One region of the Stenotrophomonas sp. YJH_SMC_27 genome, then DNA from elsewhere that is predicted to be linked to it. Evidence: riboswitches for the same ligand, from Rfam matches in the RefSeq annotation. Region 1 holds a riboswitch; the other holds the start of a gene.
What was found. A riboswitch is a leader RNA that binds a small molecule or an ion and turns the genes downstream of it on or off. The one in region 1 is predicted to bind cobalamin.
Positions count from the first base shown of each region.

Region 2: linked by a shared signal. The riboswitch ahead of AC5P7R_RS06455 (epoxyqueuosine reductase QueH) and the one ahead of btuB (TonB-dependent vitamin B12 receptor) in region 1 are both predicted to bind cobalamin.

Region 1 covers NZ_JCAFTA010000006.1:5,438-14,017, reverse strand. The annotation lists gene AC5P7R_RS10635 (aminotransferase-like domain-containing protein) at 46-1,497, shown strand; gene bioD (dethiobiotin synthase) at 1,576-2,259, opposite strand; gene AC5P7R_RS10625 (GAF domain-containing protein) at 2,328-2,810, shown strand; gene AC5P7R_RS10620 (TfoX/Sxy family protein) at 2,807-3,169, shown strand; gene AC5P7R_RS10615 (histidine phosphatase family protein) at 3,260-3,838, opposite strand; cobalamin riboswitch at 3,982-4,204, shown strand; gene btuB (TonB-dependent vitamin B12 receptor) at 4,320-6,164, shown strand; gene gph (phosphoglycolate phosphatase) at 6,286-6,954, opposite strand; gene AC5P7R_RS10600 (class I SAM-dependent methyltransferase) at 7,017-7,808, opposite strand; gene AC5P7R_RS10595 (LysR family transcriptional regulator) at 7,805-8,580, opposite strand, start outside.
Region 2 covers NZ_JCAFTA010000003.1:88,046-96,625, reverse strand. The annotation lists gene AC5P7R_RS06470 (LysR family transcriptional regulator) at 1-559, opposite strand, end outside; gene purU (formyltetrahydrofolate deformylase) at 674-1,525, shown strand; gene pncA (bifunctional nicotinamidase/pyrazinamidase) at 1,612-2,238, opposite strand; gene AC5P7R_RS06455 (epoxyqueuosine reductase QueH) at 2,294-2,980, opposite strand; cobalamin riboswitch at 3,142-3,356, opposite strand; gene AC5P7R_RS06450 (patatin-like phospholipase family protein) at 3,484-5,358, shown strand; gene AC5P7R_RS06445 (DUF1028 domain-containing protein) at 5,455-6,408, opposite strand; gene AC5P7R_RS06440 (helix-turn-helix domain-containing protein) at 6,791-8,158, opposite strand; gene AC5P7R_RS06435 (CoA-acylating methylmalonate-semialdehyde dehydrogenase) at 8,273-8,580, shown strand, end outside.

The DNA.
Region 1 (8,580 bases):
GGCTCGCCATCATCATGGGTACAGCACCAGATGGCGGGATATTCGATGGATACAGATGACCAGGCCTCGATGATTCCCCCCCGCTATCAACGGCTGTCGGATGAGTTGGCCGAAGCCATTCATGGTGGCCGCCTTCCGGTCGGCAGCCGCCTGCCTTCGCTGCGGCAGATGGCCCTGCAGCGCAGGCTCAGCCTGAACACGGTGATTGCCGCCTATCGCCAGCTGGAAGATGCCGGACTGGTGATTCCGCGGCCGAAGGCGGGCTTCGAAGTTGCGCCGCGGCTGTCGGTGCCGGAGCGTTCGCTGCGCGACACCCCATCCGCGCCCACCGCGCCGCTGCAGCAGGTCCTGATGGCCCGGGTACTGGAAGCACAGCGCCGCCCGGGTGTGGTCGATCTGGCCTTCGCCGGCCCACGTGGTCGCCAGTTCTATCCCGGCGCGCAGCTGGCCCGGCATACCGCGCAGGTGCTGCGCCACGGCCAGCAGACGGTGGAGACCTATGCGAGACCCAACGGCTCCCCCCGGCTGCTGGCACAGATCGTGCGCCGCAGTCCGCGCATGGGACTGCACACCCACGCCGAGCGACTCCTGCTGACCCATGGTGCGATGGAAGCCCTGCAGCTGGCGTTGCGCGCGGTCACCCAGCCCGGTGACGCGGTGGGCATCGAGGCGCCGTCCTACTTCAACCTGTATCCGTTGCTGGCCAACCTCGGCCTGCAGGCCATCGAGTTGCCCACCCACCCGCAGCACGGACTGGACGTGGATGCACTGGATGCGCTGCTGGAGCACAGGCCGCTGGCCGCACTGGTGGTGATGCCGACCGTGCACAACCCGCTCGGCTGCACCATGCCGACCGCCGCCAAACAACACCTGGCCGAACTGGTCAACGCACGGCAGCTGCCGCTGATCGAGGATGCGGTGTACGCCGAGCTGCAGTTCTGCGAACCGCCGGCACCCTTGCTGAAAGCCTTCGATCGCGATGGCTGGGTGATGGTGGTCGGTGGCTTCTCAAAGACACTGGCGCCGGATTACCGCATCGGCTGGCTGGATGGCGGCCGCTTCGCAGAGCGCATCGCACTGCTGAAGTTCCAGTCCACCGGCGGCGAGCCGCAGCTGCTCGGCGATGCGGTGGCCGCGTATCTGGAAGCAGGCAGCTACGAGCACCATCTGCACCGCATGCGCCGCCTGTACCGCGAACAGGTCGGGCGGCTGCGCCAGCTGGTGGCCGAACACTTCCCGGCCGGCACCCGCGCCACCGAACCGCAGGGCGGCTTCCTGCTGTGGCTGGAACTGCCGGGCGTGGACACGCGCGAGCTGTTCGAGCGAGCGCTGCTGGAGGACATCGTGTTCATGCCGGGCCAGGTGTACTCGCGCGGCGCACGCTACCGCCACTGCCTGCGGCTGTCGTGCTGCCAGAGCCTGGATGCGCGCTTCATCGGTGCGGTGGAGCGGCTGGGTGCGATTGCGCGGGAGCTGGCAGTGCGCCAGCTCCTGTAGAGCCGAGCCTACGCTCGGCTGCCCTTCGCTGACGGTCCCCGCTGAGCCGAGCATGGGCTCGGCTCTACAGGAAGCAGGTCAGTCGAGCAGGTGCGTACTCAGGATCTGACCATCCGTCCCCGGCAGATGCGGCAGCCGTCCCCAGCACGGCATCGGCAGGCGCTGCTGCAGCGTGGCGATGTTCTCGTCCTGGCGCTGCATCGCAGGATCAATGTGGTTGCCGATCCAGCCCAGGCGGTCCACGCCGCTGGCCTGCAGTGATTGCGCAGTCAACCGCGCATGGTTGACGCAGCCAAGCCGCATGCCCACCACCAGCAGCACCGGCAGCTGCAGCGCACGCACCAGGTCGAGCTGGTCCAGCGTGGCCGAGACCGGCGCCAGCCAACCGCCAACCCCCTCCACCACCACGATATCGGCCTGCGCGCGCAGTCGCGCGAACGCGGCCACGATCGGCGCCAGTTCCACCTGCACGCCGTCCTCGGCCGCCGCCAGCTCCGGTGCCAGCGGCTGCCGCAGCGCATACGGGTTCAGGTCGGCATAGTCCGGCACCGGCCAGCTGGCCGCCTGCAGTGCCAGCGCGTCCTCGTTGCGCAGGCCCTGCCCCAGGTCTTCGCTGCCACTGGCCACCGGCTTCATGCCGACTGCACGCAGGCCGCGCCGGCGCAGCGCATGCAGCAGCGCAGTGCTGGCCGCGGTCTTGCCGATTTCGGTGTCGGTGCCGGTAACGAACAGGGCGGGCGGCAGCGTGGCAGGCAACGGCATCGATTGGCTCCAACAGGGCAACAGAGCGTGCATTATCGCCGGCCCGTCGCGCTTGCTAGACTGCGGGCATGTTCGCCAATGCCTCGCTCACCGGCAGCAAGCCGGAACAATACGCCCAGCTGCTGGAACAGGCCCGTGGCCTGGTCTACGCCGAGTCCGACCGCATCGCCAACGCGGCCAACCTCTCCGCACTGGTCTACCACGCCCTGCCCGACCTGAACTGGGTGGGTTTCTACCTGTACGATGGCAAGGAACTGGTGGTCGGCCCGTTCCAGGGCCTGCCGGCCTGCGTGCGCATCCCGCTGGACAAGGGCGTGTGCGGTGCCGCCGCCAGCCAGCGGGTCACCCAGCGCGTGGAGGATGTCGACGCCTTCCCCGGCCACATCGCCTGTGATTCGGCCTCGCGTTCGGAGCTGGTGGTGCCGCTGCTGCGCGGCGATGAACTGATCGGCGTGTTCGACATCGACAGCCCGAAGGTGGGCCGCTTCGATGCCGACGACCAGGCCGGCCTGGAAGCCATCGCCCGCGTGTTCGTCGAGGCGCTGGGATGAACGCACCCAAGCTGCGCAACATCGGCCCCAAGAGCGCGGCCTGGCTGCGCCAGGTCGGCCTGCGCAGCCGCGACGACCTGGTCGCGATCGGAGCGGTCGGTGCCTTCGTCAAGGTCAAGCGTGCCGGCTTCAAGCCCAGCCTGAACCTGCTGTACTCGCTGGAAGGTGCGTTGCTGGACTGCCACTGGCAGGAACTGAGCGAGCCGCAGCGCGATGCGCTGGTACAGGACTATGAAGCGCGCATCGCCGCGCATCCGCTGAAGGCGGCCGGCCCGGCGTCGGGCCCGGTGCATGAGCAGCGCTTCGATGCCGACGATGACGCGGAAGACAGCGTTGCCGAGGATGCGGACGAGGATTGACGGCATGGTAGTGCCGGCCGCTGGCCGGCAACTGCATGATCTTCGCAGCGTTTCCGAGGCTGCCGGCCAGCGGCCGGCACTACCGATGGGTCAGGGCTGCTGCAGCTCCAGCAATTCGCCCACCAGCCCGGCCTCACCGCGCTCCAGCCACACACGCAGGCGCGTGCCATGGTCGATGCGCAGCGCCCAGCACAGCGACATCGGCAGGCCGCAGACCTTCGACAGCACCATGCGCAGCGGGCCGCCATGGCTGACCACCAGCGTCGGCACCGGATCGTCATCATCGAGCAGGCGATCCAGCGCGCGCGCGATGCGCCGCTCGAAGTGGCCCCAGCTTTCGCCGTTCGGCGGCGGGAACGCATGCGGGTCAGCATGGAAGGCAGCCAGTGCATCCTCCGGCAGGTCGAACAGCGAATGCCCGTCCCAATCGCCGAAATCCAGTTCCTCCCATTCCTCGTCCGCTTCCACGTCCAGCCCGCGCGGCGTGGCCAGCGCCATTGCCGTGTGCAGCGCGCGCAGCCGCGGCGAACTGATCACCCGCTCCCAGGGCTGCGCGGCGTAGGCGTCGACCAGTTCCTGCGGCAGGCGGGCCAGCTGCGGTGGGTCGCTGCGGCCATCGAGGAACTCATCGCGACCGTTGCCGGCATGGCGGACCAGGTCGAGGATCATGCGTGCGTTCCGTACAGGCAACGCGGGGACAGCGGAAAACGGGCGGACATCGGCAACGGCACCACGGGATCGAGGGACCATTCTAAGGGCACAGCAAAGGCAGTCGAGCAGGCGCGACGCAACGGGACTGCCTGCGATGCCGTAGACTGCGCGCACTTCCAGGTGACCTGCGGCCACGGCCGGCAGGTTGAAACGGGAAGCCGGTGACGCGTGATTCCACGCCAGGCCGGCGCTGCCCCCGCAACGGTAAGCACGTCAGTTCCGGGCAACACTGCCACTGTGCCTCAGGCATGGGAAGGCGCCTGGACGGCGGCCTCGCGCCGCCCGGCGGCAAGCCCGGAGACCGGCCCGGAAGCCTCAGGTCGCGATGCGGTGGGCATGGCGCTGGATGACCGTGGCGTGCGCTGCGGCATCGGCGCGTGCCTGCCTTCGCGGCTCCTCCCCTTCGCCACGCGGGCGTGCGTGGCACCTGGAGTCCCCCATGAAGCTGCAGTCCCGAATGTTGTCCCTGGCCGTGCTGGCCGCCCTGCCCGCGCTGGCCCAGGCCGCCAATGACACCACCGCGCTCGACCAGATCCTGGTCACTGCGACCCGCACCCCGATCGCCCTGCAGGACAGCATCGCGCCGGCCCAGGTGATCGACCGCGCGCAGATCGAATCCAGCCAGGCCACCTCGCTGCAGGAACTGCTGCGCGGCCGCGCCGGCATCAACCTGACCAATGCCGGCGGCTTGGGCAAGCAGAGCTCGCTGTTCCTGCGCGGCACCAACTCCGGCCACACCGTGGTGCTGGTCGATGGCGTGCGCATCAACAGCGCCGACCTCGGCCTGGCGATGTACCAGGACCTGCCGCTGGCACAGATCGAGCGCGTGGAGATCGTGCGTGGCCCGCAGTCCAGCCTGTACGGCGCGGACGCCATCGGTGGCGTGATCCAGATCTTCACCCGCCGCAGCCAGGGTGACTTCGCCCCGCATTTCCAGCTCGGTGGCGGCAGCAATGGACTGCGCGAGGCCAGTGGCGGCATTGGCGGCGGCACCGAACGCGGCTGGTTCGGCGCTGACATCGCCTACCAGCATTCCGATGGCATCGATGCCTGCCGCGGCTCCTCCTCGGTGTTCACCGCGGGCTGCTTTGCCGACGAGCATGACCGCGACGGCTACCGCAACCTGTCCAAGAGCCTGCGCGGTGGCTACACCTTCAACGACCAATGGAACGTGGAAGGCAGTGCATTGCGTGCCGACGGAAAGAACCATTACGACGGCTACTACAACTATTCGGAAACCCGCCAGCAGGTGCTGTCCGGCAAGCTGCGCTACACCCCGTCCGAACGCCTGGCGTTCACCGCCAATGTCGGCCGCAGTGACAACGAGTCGGACAACTTCGGCGACTTCGATGCCCGTGGCAGCGCCCAGACCCATCGTGACAGCGCCTCGCTGCAGGGCGACTTCGGCATGGCCGAAGGCCAGCTGCTGAGCACCGGCGTGGACTGGAGCGAAGACAACCTGGATGGCAGCAGCGCCGGGTACCTCGTCGACAGCCGTCGCAGCACCGGCGTGTTCGTGCAGTACCAGGGCCGCTTCGGCCGCCACCAGCTGCAGGTCAGCGCACGCAACGACGACAACCAGCAGTTCGGCAACCACGCCACCGGCAGCGCCGGCTGGGCGATGGAACTGGGCCACGGCCTGCGCCTCAACGCCAGCTATGGCACCGCGTTCAAGGCGCCGACCTTCAGCGATCTGTACGACCCGTGGAGCGGCGTGCCGACGTTGAACCCGGAGAAGTCCAAGAGCGCCAACCTGGGCGTTTCGCAGCAGGGACAGGGCTGGCACTGGGGCCTGGACGTATATGAAACCCGCATCGATGATCTGATTACCTACGATGCGGCGACCTTCAGGATGCAGCAAGTGGAGAAGGCCCGCATCCGCGGCGCCGAACTGACCGGTGGCGTGCTGCTGGCCGGCTTCGACATCAACGCACAGCTCAGCTACACCGACCCGCGCAACCGTACCCATGGCAGCACCCAGTTCGACAACTGGCTGCCGCGCCGCGCGCAGCAGACCGCACGCCTGGACATCGACCGCCGCTTCGGCGACTTCCGCGCCGGTCTGACGGTTCAGGGTTCAGGCAAGCGTTATGACAATGCAGCCAACACGATAAAGGTCGGCGGTTACGGTACGCTGGACCTGCGCGCCGAGTACGCGCTGACGCCGTCGTGGACGCTGCTGGCGCGTGTCGCCAATGTGTTCGATCGCCGCTACGAGACCGTGGCGTGGTTCAACCAGCCCGGCCGCGAGTACCAGCTGAGCGTGCGTTACCAGCCGAAATGAAGGCGCGCGCCGGGCATCGCCCGGCGCCTCCTGATGCCATCGACGCATGGCGTCGATCTACTGTAGAGCCGAGCCCATGCTCGGCTCACGCAATGAAAAGCAGCCGAGCGTGGGCTCGGCTCTACGCCCGAACGCCCGCGGCCAACCCCGGCAACTCACGCAGGTCGTCGATCACTGCCACCGCGTGCGCGCTGCCCAGGTCCAGGCCGCGCGGATAGCCGTAGCGCACCAGCGCGATCGGCATGCCCGCATCTTCGGCGGCGCGGTAGTCGGTCAACGAATCTCCCACCATCAGGCACGCCTCCACCGGCAGCGCGAAATGCGCGGCGATGTGCCGCAGCGGTTCGCCACTGGGCTTGCGCTGCGGCAGCGAATCACCGCCCAGTATCAGCGCGAACGCATCACCAATGCCCAGGTGCTGCAGCAGCGGCGGCACCAGTGCTTCGGGCTTGTTGGTGCAGATCGCCAGTGGCACGTCGCGCGCGCGCAGCTGCGCCAGTGCGTCGGCCACGCCATCGAACAGGCGCGGGCTGCGCAGCAGGCATTCACGGTAGTGCACCATGAACACCGGCATCACTTCGACCAGGTCGACCTCGCGGCCTGCCGCATGCACGGCCTGTTCGACCAGGCGGCGCACACCGTCGCCGATCCAGCCGAGCACGGTGGCTTCCGGCACGCGTGCCATGCCGATGTCCTCCAGCGTGCGGTTCAGCGCTTCGGCGATATCAGCTGCGCTGTCGACCAGCGTGCCATCAAGGTCGAACACGACCAGTGGATAGGGATACGACAAGGAACGGTACCTGCACGACGTGGGCCCCCATTGTACGCCGCTGGTTTCCGCGCCGATCCGCCTCAACCGATCCGGCGCGCCCGGGTGGCCAGGAAGGTGGGAAGATAACGGTCGATCAGGAAGCGCGGCCGCGGCTGCCAGTCTTCCATGAAGCGATCGATGACGAAGCCGGCATCCAGCTGGCCACCAATCAGCTCGGTCAGGCTGTGGCCAAAGGTCAATGCGTCGCCACGGGCCAGCTTCGCCTCGCGTTCGGCTTGCGGCAGGTCTTCCAGGTCCGAATAGGGAATGGCGTACTGCGGACGGATCAGGCCCTGTGCATCCAGCTGCGGATCGCGCGCACCCACGAACAGCACCGGATTGTAGAAACTGGCCATCAGCATGCCATCGCGCGCCAGCACGCGGCGGCATTCAGTCCATACCGGGCGCACGTCAGGGACGTAGAGGTTCGAGATCGGGTGGAACACCACATCGAAACTGTCATTGGCAAACACGTGCAGGTCGCGCATGTCACCCTGCACGGTGCGCAGCTGCAGGCCATCGCGCGCGGCGACCGCGCGGTCCTGTTCAAGCTGCCCGTCGGAGAGGTCGAACACGGTGACATCGGCGCCAGCGGCAGCAAGCACCGGTGCCTGTTGGCCACCACCCGAGGCCAGGCACAGGATGCGACGGCCGCGCACGTCGCCCATCCAGTCCAGCGGCAACGCGCGCGGCGTCAGATGCACCTGCCAGCGGCCTGCGCGCGCGGCAGCAATCGTTGAGCTTTCCACCGGGCGCGACCATTCGCGCGCTTCACTGGCCTGGCGGTCCCAGGCAGCACGGTTGTGGTCGATCAAGGCCTGTCCATGGTTCATGTATCCTCCGTGCCCGGCGGGCGCCAATCCAGATCCTGGAAGGCCGGGCCGGCGAAGCACTCGCCCAGGAAGTCCAGGAATCGCCGCATGATAGCGGGCTGCTGTCGCCGTGATGCGTACACGGCATGAATGCCGAGCTCGTCCAGACTGAATTCGGGCAGCAGTTCGACCAGTTCGCCACTGCGCAGCATCGGCGCCACCTGGTAGGTCGGCAGCATGGCGATACCGGCACCGGCCCGCACCGCCTCCAGCAGCAGCGATGCCTCGTTGGCACTGATGTTGCCGCCCACAGCCACCGACAGCGAACGGCCATCGCGGTGCAGCTGCCACAGGCTCTTGCCGACGTAGTGGTGGGTCAGGCAGTTGTGCGCGGCCAGGTGTTCGGGAGCGGTTGGCGTACCGCGCGCCTCCAGGTAGGACGGCGTCGCGCACAGCACCGAGCGGCAGGTCGCCAGCCGCCGTGCGATCAGGCTGGGATCGATCTGGCGCGCGATGCGCACGGCCAGGTCCACCCGTTCTTCCACCAGGTTCACGGTGCGGTCGACCAGCAGCAGTTCGATGCGCGCGGCAGGATGGCGCGCGACGAAACCGGCCACCGCTCGTGCCAAGTGGCTCTGCCCGAACGACACGCTGGCGGTCACCCGCAGCGTGCCGTGCGGTTCGGGATCATCGCTGGCCAGCTCGCCCTGCAGTTCCTCACTTATCGCCAGCATCTGCCGGAAGCGCGCCAGCGCCGCTTCGCCGGGGCCGGTCAGGCTGACCCGCCGTGTGG
Region 2 (8,580 bases), on a different contig from region 1:
GACCGCCCAGCTCGGATGGCTGTTGCGGGGTGCCGCGTGCCTTCAGGTAGGCCGGCGAGGCGCAGAACACGAACGGAATACGCGCCAGCTGCCGCGCCACCACCCCGTCCTCCAGTTGGGCCCCGATGCGGATGCTGGCATCCACCGCTTCCGGGCCATGCTGCACGGCGCGGTCGGTCAGGCGCAGCTCCAGCTGCAGTTGCGGGTAGCGCTGCTGCAGCGAAGGCAGCAACGGCGCCAGCACATGGCGGCCGAACGCACTGCTGCTGGCGATGCGCAGCGGCCCGGCCGGTTCGATGTCGCCGGAGGTGACCATCGCCTGCGCGCGCGCCAGGTCGGCCTCGATGTGGCGCACCTGCGCCAGGTACAGCGCCCCGGCTTCGCTGAGCGCCAGTTGGCGCGTGCTGCGGTTCAGCAGCCGTACGCCCAGATGCGCCTCCAGCCGGTTGATGTTCTGCCCGACCGCGGTGGCGCTGATGCCAAGGATGCGGGCCGCGGCGGCAATGCTGCCGGTCTCTGCGGTGCGGGTGAAGCTGCGGATCAGTTGCAACAGGTTCATGACCGACCAGCTTGCCACGGGAAGATCCAAGTATCGCTTGGTACTGAACCAAGCAGGTCGGTTGCACCCGTGATCATCCGGCCGCTGGGCAGGGCGCTGCCCTACACTGTGGCGATGCGCCCCGATTCCATCCTCACCCTGTCCTGCCCCGACCGTACCGGCATCGTCTATCGCGTGTCCGGCCTGCTGTTCGACCACGGCTGCAACATCCTCGACGCCCAGCAGTTCGGCGACGAGGAAAGCGGCCGCTTCTTCCTGCGCGTGCATTTCGATCGCGATGCCGGCCTGCCGCTGGAGACCGTGCACGCCGCGATGGCCACGCTCGCCCAGGACTTCGGCATGGACTGGCAGCTGCACGATGGCCGCCGCCGCGCACGCCTGCTGGTGCTGGTCAGCAAACAGGGGCATTGCCTCAACGACCTGCTGTTCCGCGCCCACAGCGGCCAGCTGAAGGTCGACATTGCGGCGGTGGCGTCCAACCACGCCGACTTCGCGCCATTGGCCGCCTCCTACCAGGTGCCGTTCCACCACCTGCCGGTGACCGCCGATACGCGCGCGGTGCAGGAGCAGCAGATCATCGACCTGGTCGAGCGTGAGCGCATCGACCTGGTGGTGCTGGCGCGCTACATGCAGATCCTGTCACCCACGCTGTGCCGCGCGCTGGCCGGCCGTGCGATCAACATCCACCACAGCTTCCTGCCCAGCTTCAAGGGCGCGCAGCCGTACCACCAGGCGCACGCGCGCGGGGTCAAGATCATCGGTGCCACCGCGCACTACGTCACCGAGGACCTGGACGAAGGCCCGATCATCGAACAGGACGTGGCCCGCGTTGACCATGCGATGGCGCCGCGCGAACTGGTGCGGCTGGGCAGTGATACCGAATCGCTGGTGCTGGCGCGTGCGGTGCGCCGCCATGTGGAACACCGCATCCTGCTCAATGGGCATCGCACGGTGGTGTTCCGGTAATCGCCCATCCCGCGTCCGCCGGGCATGGCCCGGCGCTACCCATGGGCGCGATCCGGTAGCGCCGGGCCATGCCCGGCGGTCGCGCGTCAGGCGAGCGCAATCCCCGCCTTGCCCAGCGCCTCGCGCACCATCACGTCGTTGGCTTCGGTCACCGGCTTGGTCAGCTCCCACAGGAACTTCACCCGGAAGCCGGACTTCACCGCGTCCTGCGCGCTCCACAGCACGCAGTAATCGCGGGCCAGGCCGCACACGTGCACTTCGCGGATGCGGCGCTCATGCAGCCAGCCGGCCAGGCCGGTGGCCGGGCGCTCGCCATCGGGACCGTGGTTCTCGCGGAAGGCGCTGTACGAATCCACCTGTTGGCGCGTGCCCTTGCGCAGGATCAGGTCGGCCATGGCCCAGTCCACGCCCGGGTGCAGAGCGGCGCCATCGCTGCCCTGCACGCAATGGTCGGGCCACAGGGTCTGTGGCTGCGCGTGCAGCAGGATGGTCTCGAACGGACGCTTGCCGGGGTGCTGGCTGGCGAACGAGGCGTGATCGGCCGGGTGCCAGTCCTGGGTGGCCACCACCGTGCGGTAGCGGCGCTGCGCCAGCAGTCCGGCAATCGGTGCCACCAGCGCATCACCCTGGTCGCAGGCCAGCGCGCCACCCGGCATGAAGTCCGGCTGCAGGTCGATCACCAGCAGGGCGACGTCGGCGGGCAGGGCGGTCATGGCAGATCCACTACAAGAGAAGGGGCGACCAGCGTGGCCGCCCCTCGCTCACACGTCAATCGCCCTGCGGCGTCCCAGCGTCCTGCCCGTAGTACAGCAGGCCGATTTTGATCCGCTCGCGGCCGTTCTCGCGACGGTGGCGGTTGGCATCGCGCAGCGAATACACGCAGCCGCAGTACTCCTGCTGGTAGAACTGCTCGCGCTTGCTGATCTCGATCATGCGGTTGGCACCGCCGCCCTTGCGCCAGTTGTAGTTCCAGTACTGCAGGCCTTCGTAGCGCGAGGCGGCGCGGATGCCGCAATCGTTGATCTGCGCCATGTTCTTCCAGCGCGAGATGCCCAGCGACGAACTGATGGTGTCGTAGCCGTGCTCGTGCGCGTACAGCGCAGTGCGTTCGAAACGCATGTCGAAGCACATCGTGCAGCGGATGCCGCGTTCGGGCTCGTTCTCCATGCCACGCGCACGGCTGAACCAGTTGTCGGTGTCGTAGTCGCAGTCGATGAAGGGAATGCCATGCTGCTCGGCGAAGCGGATGTTTTCCTGCTTGCGCAGTTCGTATTCCTTCACCGGATGGATGTTGGGGTTGTAGAAGAAGATCGCGTAGTCGATCCCGGAGGCGGTGATCGCCTCCATTACCTCGCCGGAGCAGGGCGCGCAGCATGAATGCAGCAGCAGGCGCTTGCCGTTGGCAGGCAGGGTCAGGGTGGGGCGTTGGAACTCGGTCATCGTCAGGTACCGCATGGACCGCCGGCAACGGCGGTGGCCCATGCATCTGTGCGTGGGTGGACAGGGCTGGCCGGATACCGTGAAAAGGACGCACGCGGCCGCACTGCCCGCACGCGCAGGTCAGCGACGGCCCCGGCACCCTCCCCGCGGAGAGTCCAGGTCGAGTCAGGGGACGGTCGTGTCCCCCGGCCGGGGCCGGTATTCGGGCTGATGGACACGGGCCGCAGCCCACCTACTACCTGCCGCTTCCCAGGCGCGAGCCCAGTGCTGTTGGCAGGATTCGTTTCCATTCACCGCTGCGGGGCAGCTCCGGAATGGGCGCGCCAGGCGCCTTCACCGGATTCCCGTTCAAATCCCTGTCGCCATCAACGCTGCGGCGGGGATACCTTCGGCGTGCCCACGGTGGACGCGTCGAGGGCAATGGTCAAGGGTCAATGAAAGCTCGGGGCTGTGGTCCGTTTCTCAGGCCGTGAGAGCGCCGCTTGCCATACTGGGCATCGACAGACGGGAGGTGGCTCGTGGCGGCGAAGTACTGCGATCTGGTCATGAAAGGCGGCATCACCAGCGGCATCGTGTACCCCAATGCGGTACTGGCGCTGGCGCGCGAGTATCGCTTCAAGAGCATCGGCGGCACCTCGGCCGGCGCCATTGCTGCGGCGGTGGCGGCTGCGGCGGCATGCGGCGATCGTCGCCAGCAGGCCGGCGAGCACCTGCCCAGTGATGCCGGTTATGGGGGGCTGTCGGCGGTGTCGGCGCAGCTGTCGCGGCGCGGGTTCATCTACAGCCTGTTCCAACCGGCGCGGGGTGCGCGTGCGGCCTATCGGCTGCTGGTGGTGCTGACCGGCAATGCGGGCCTGCCACACAAGCTGCTGTGCCTGGCGGTGGCGGTATTCGAGATCGCGCCGCTGGAAGTGCTGGTGTCGCTGGCGCTGCTGCTGGGCCTGGGCGGGTGGGGCGGCGGCTGGAGCGGTGTGGCCGCCACGCTGCTGCCGTCGCTGCTGTGCGCCTACGGTACCGGTGTGGCCGGTGCCGCGCTGCGCGTGGCCCGCGTGGCACGGCGCAACCTGCTGGGCCTGTGCAGTGGCCTCGGCCGCGATGCACGCAAACCGGCGTTGACCGAGTGGCTGCATGAGTGCCTGCAGCAGTTGTCAGGCAAGCCACTTGATGCACCGCTGACCTTCGCCGACCTGCACGACGCACCGCGCTATGCCGGCGAGCCGGACAGCCCGCACGCGATCAGCCTGCAGATGATCACCACCTGCGTCTCGCACAACGAGCCGCGTACGCTGCCACTGGGCGGCGCGCAGTTCTGGTTCCTGCGCGAAGAGTTCGAGCAGTTGTTCCCGGCCAGCGTGGTGCAGTGGCTGGTGGATCAGGCTGGCCCGCCGCTGGACGTGGAGGGGCGGCAGTACTACCACCTGCCGCAGGGCCCGAAGCTGCCGGTGCTGGTGGCCACACGCATGAGCCTGAGCTTCCCGTTGCTGATCAGCGCGGTGCCACTGCACGAACCCTCGCGCCGCGAGCGCCGCTGCGAACCCACCGCGCCGGCGGCCGACCCCGAGCACAACGTGGCCGACAGCATGGAAGGGCTGACCAGCGCCGGGCAGGCTTGCGGTCCGGTGATCACCGCCTTCCGCATCTGCTGGTTCTCCGATGGTGGCATCAGCAGCAACTTCCCGATCCATCTGTTTGACGCCGCATTGCCGCGCTGGCCGACCTTCGCCATCAACCTGGTCTACCCGCAGCACGCCGAAGACGTGAGCCAGGGCAGCGGTAGCCGGCAGGCACTGGAGCATGCCGTGTTCCTGCCCACCGAGAACCGCCACGGCTGGCAACGGCATTACCAGTCCATTGCCACGCCGCTGGCCGCAGCCGAGCTGGGGCGTTTCCTGTTCGCGGTGGTGGCGACCATGCAGAACTGGCGCGACCTGCTGCAGGCGCGCGCGCCGGGTTATCGCGACCGCATCGTGCATGTGAGCCTGCAGGGCGACGAAGGTGGCATGAACCTGGACATGCCGCAGGAGGTGCTGACCCGCATCGCCGACAAGGGCAGCCTGGCCGGTGCGCGGTTCTGTTCGTTCTCGTTCGAGAACCACTACTGGATCCGCTGGCGCAACCTGGCCTCGGCCTACCAACGGTACACGCTGGAAGTGGCCCGTACCGACGACCCGGCGCAGCAGGTACTGGCCTATCGCGCGGCGTACTCGATGGTCGCTCGCGGCGAACCGACACCGCCGTCGTACAAGCTGGGCTCGGAAGACAAGCGTCGCGGCTCGCAGCAGCTGTGGGCGCAGATGGTCGAGCAGGGCCGAACCTGGGAGGACCTGGGCCCTGACCTGACCGACGGCGCACCGCGTCCGCTGCCGCAGATGAAGGTGACGCCGATCTACTGAGCCGGTTCTTGGTAGATCCACGCCGTGCGTGGATGCATCTCGAATCGGGGTCAGATCCGTTCTCCTATGGAAAATGGATCTGACCCCTGCGGTGGCTCATCGCCAGGGGGCAACCACCGCATCATCCTGCAAGGGTGCATACAACGGCAGCGCCAGCTCCTGCTTCACCCAGCCCGGATTGAGCGCACGCAGGCCGGCCAGGTATTCGCGGGCCAGTGCGATATCCCCTTGCCGCATCGCCAGGCGCGCAGCGCGCGCCCAGGTGCGGTCCCAGCCGTGGGCCAGTGACAACGAGGTCGCCAGCGCAGCGCGCGCACCCGCCACATCACCCTTCTCCCAGCGCTCCTCCGCGCGGATGATCGCCTCGTTGGACAGGCGCATGTCGTACAGCTCGCGCAGCCTCGCGACCGCGCGCGGGTCGGCGTCCACGCGCAGATCGGTGTCCTGCCAGTCGCCCCCCGGCGTGCGCACCAGCAGCGCGGCCGACCACTGCCCACTGCGCTGGCCGCCCGCGGCCTGGCCGGCTTCCAGCGCCGCCAGCAAGCGTGTGGCAAGCGCTCCGTGCGAAGCCGTAAAGGTACGTTGCATTGCCGTCAGCACGTCCGGTCCGGCCAGGCCATTGCCCTGCACGCTCAACATGCCGTCGCCGTGCGCACCGGCCCAGCTGGCCTGCTGCGCGGTGGCGCCGGTGTATTGCGCATTGCCACCGCGCGCACTGATCAGCCCCACCTGGCGCTCGGCGAGCGTGGTGCCATCGAAGTTGCCGTCTTCATCCAACAGCTGCTTCAGCACCTGTGCAGGTGTACGACCTTTGGCCAGTAGTTCAAGGCCTTTGGACCCATAGGTCGGGTTGGTCTCGAACTGGCTGGCGACCGCGCCGACCTTCGCCTGCGCCCACGGCACCCCCACGCCCCCGACCGCCAGGTTGTGCGTGGCGACCGCCACCCCGCAGTCGCCGGCCTCGTTGCAGGCGGCGATGGAAAAGGTCGCCCACGCCGGCGCGGCGACGGCAGCGAGCAGCAGGGCCAGGCAAGAGCGCAACAGGGACATGGGTGTCTCCATGGGCAGGCATTGCATTGGGATGCAGCCTACGCACGAAAGGTTTAGTAGATCCACGTCATGCGTGGATGCGCTTCGATGAAGGCTCGAAATATTCGATCTCGATCGGATTCCATCCACGCATGGCGTGGATCTACGGTGTCGACCAAGGTCAGCACCCACCAACAGCAGCGGGAAACTGTCGAAGGCGGGGGTGGGTCCGGTTGCGGGGGCGTGAGCGCCATGGATGGCGCGACCGAGCCTACATGGACGTATTCACGGCGTCCCCCGCAACCGGACCCATCCCGCATCCCACGGAATGCCGGCTTTTGCCGTGGCCGTTGCCGTTGCTTCGGCCTCTGCAGGTGCAGGGCGCAGCCCTGCCGAACCAACCCTACCGCCCCGGCAACTGCGCGAACGCGCGCTGCATGCAGTCCTCGCGCGGGCACACCCGGCACCCCGGGCCGATCGACACCGAATTGCCCGGGCTCTGCACATCCAGCCCCAGCGAATACACCAGACGTTCGGCATGCTGCAGGTCACAGCCCAGTGCCACCGCGAAGGTCTTGCGCGGCTGGCCATGGCCGACCGGCCCGCTGCTGACCTGCCGCGCCAGCCAGAAATGACGGCGGCCGTCGGGCATGCGTGCGGTCTGGGTAAGGATGCGCCCGGGCTGGTTGAAGGCCTCGTAGACGATCCACAGCGGGCACGATCCACCTACCTGCGAGAAGTGGAAATCGGTTGCCGAATGGCGCTTGGACACATTGCCGGCGCGATCCACGCGGATGAAGAAGAACGGCAGGCCGGGCGCGCTGCGCCGCGCGAGTGTGCTCAGCCGATGGCAGACCGCTTCGAAGCCGACGCCGAACTGGTGTGCCAGCAGTTCGATGTCGTAGCTGCTGGCCTCGGCCGCACGCAGGAAGCGCATGTACGGCATCACCAGGGCGCCAGCGAAATAGTTCGACAGACCGATGCGGGCCTGAGCGATGCGTGCCTCATCGGTGAAGCCGGCACGTGCCACCACCGCATCGATCTGCGGCAGGTAGCCGTGCAGGGCCAGCTCGGCGGCCATCTGGAATGCCTGCTGGCCTGGCTCCAGGTAGTCCGGCAACCACAGCCGCCGTGCTTCGGCATCGTACTGGCGCTTCTCGCGCCCGGCCTGCAGCGCGGCCACTTCCACCAGCACGCCGTGGCGGTCGGCCAGCAGCTGGCGCAGGCGTGGTGCCACGTGCCCGGGCGACAGCCCCCACTCGGCGAACAGACGCTCGGCCAGCTCGTCCAGTTCGGGAATGTGGTTGTGCATGCGGTTGAAGAACTCACGCACCTGGTCGCCTGCGGGCAGGATGCTGCCGGCGCCGGGTTCGCCCAGCTGGAACTCCAGGGCGGCGGCATGCTCACGCAGCGCCAGGTGGCGGCGGTGCAGATCCAGCAGGGCGCGGCTGACCTGCGGCAGGTTGCCGGCCAAGGCGCGCAGCTCGGTCGCGCTGACCTCCGCCAGGCCCAGGTCGCGCAGGGTTTCGCCCAGCGCTTCCTGCAGCGCGGCAGGCTCATCTTCGTCGAATAGTGAGGAAACGTCGCCCAATACTTCGCCCAGCTTCTTCTGAACGGCCGGGGTGAGTGGGCGCTTGTTGCGCTCGATCTGGTTCAGGTAACTGGCCGACAGGCCCAAGGCGCGGGCCAGATCCACCTGGCTGTAGCCGCGCTGCTCGCGCAGCCGCAGCAAGCGAAGGCCAAGCTGCCGCTGGCTGGATGAATAATTCACAGAATTAACATGAATCGTCTGGCGTGTTGGCCAGATTAAGCGGATTCAGGCCGGAAATCGAGGTGGCTGCTGTGAATAATGCCAAGCATCTTTCGAGCCCGTGGGATTGTCGTCATGACTGTTGAAGCGCCCCGTATCCGCATGCTGATCGATGGCCAGTTCATCGAATCGGCCACCTCCCACTGGCAGGACGTGATCAATCCGGCCACCCAGGACGTGCTGGCCAAGGTGCCGTTCGCCACCACCGCAGAAGTGGACGCCGCCGTCGCCGCCGCCAAGGAAGCCTTCAAGATCTGGCGCAAGACCCCGATCGGCACCCGCGCGCGCATCTTCCTGAAGTACCAGCAGCTGATCCGCGAGAACATGAGCGAGCTGGCCCACATCCTCACCGCCGAACAGGGCAAGACCCTGCCCGACGCCGA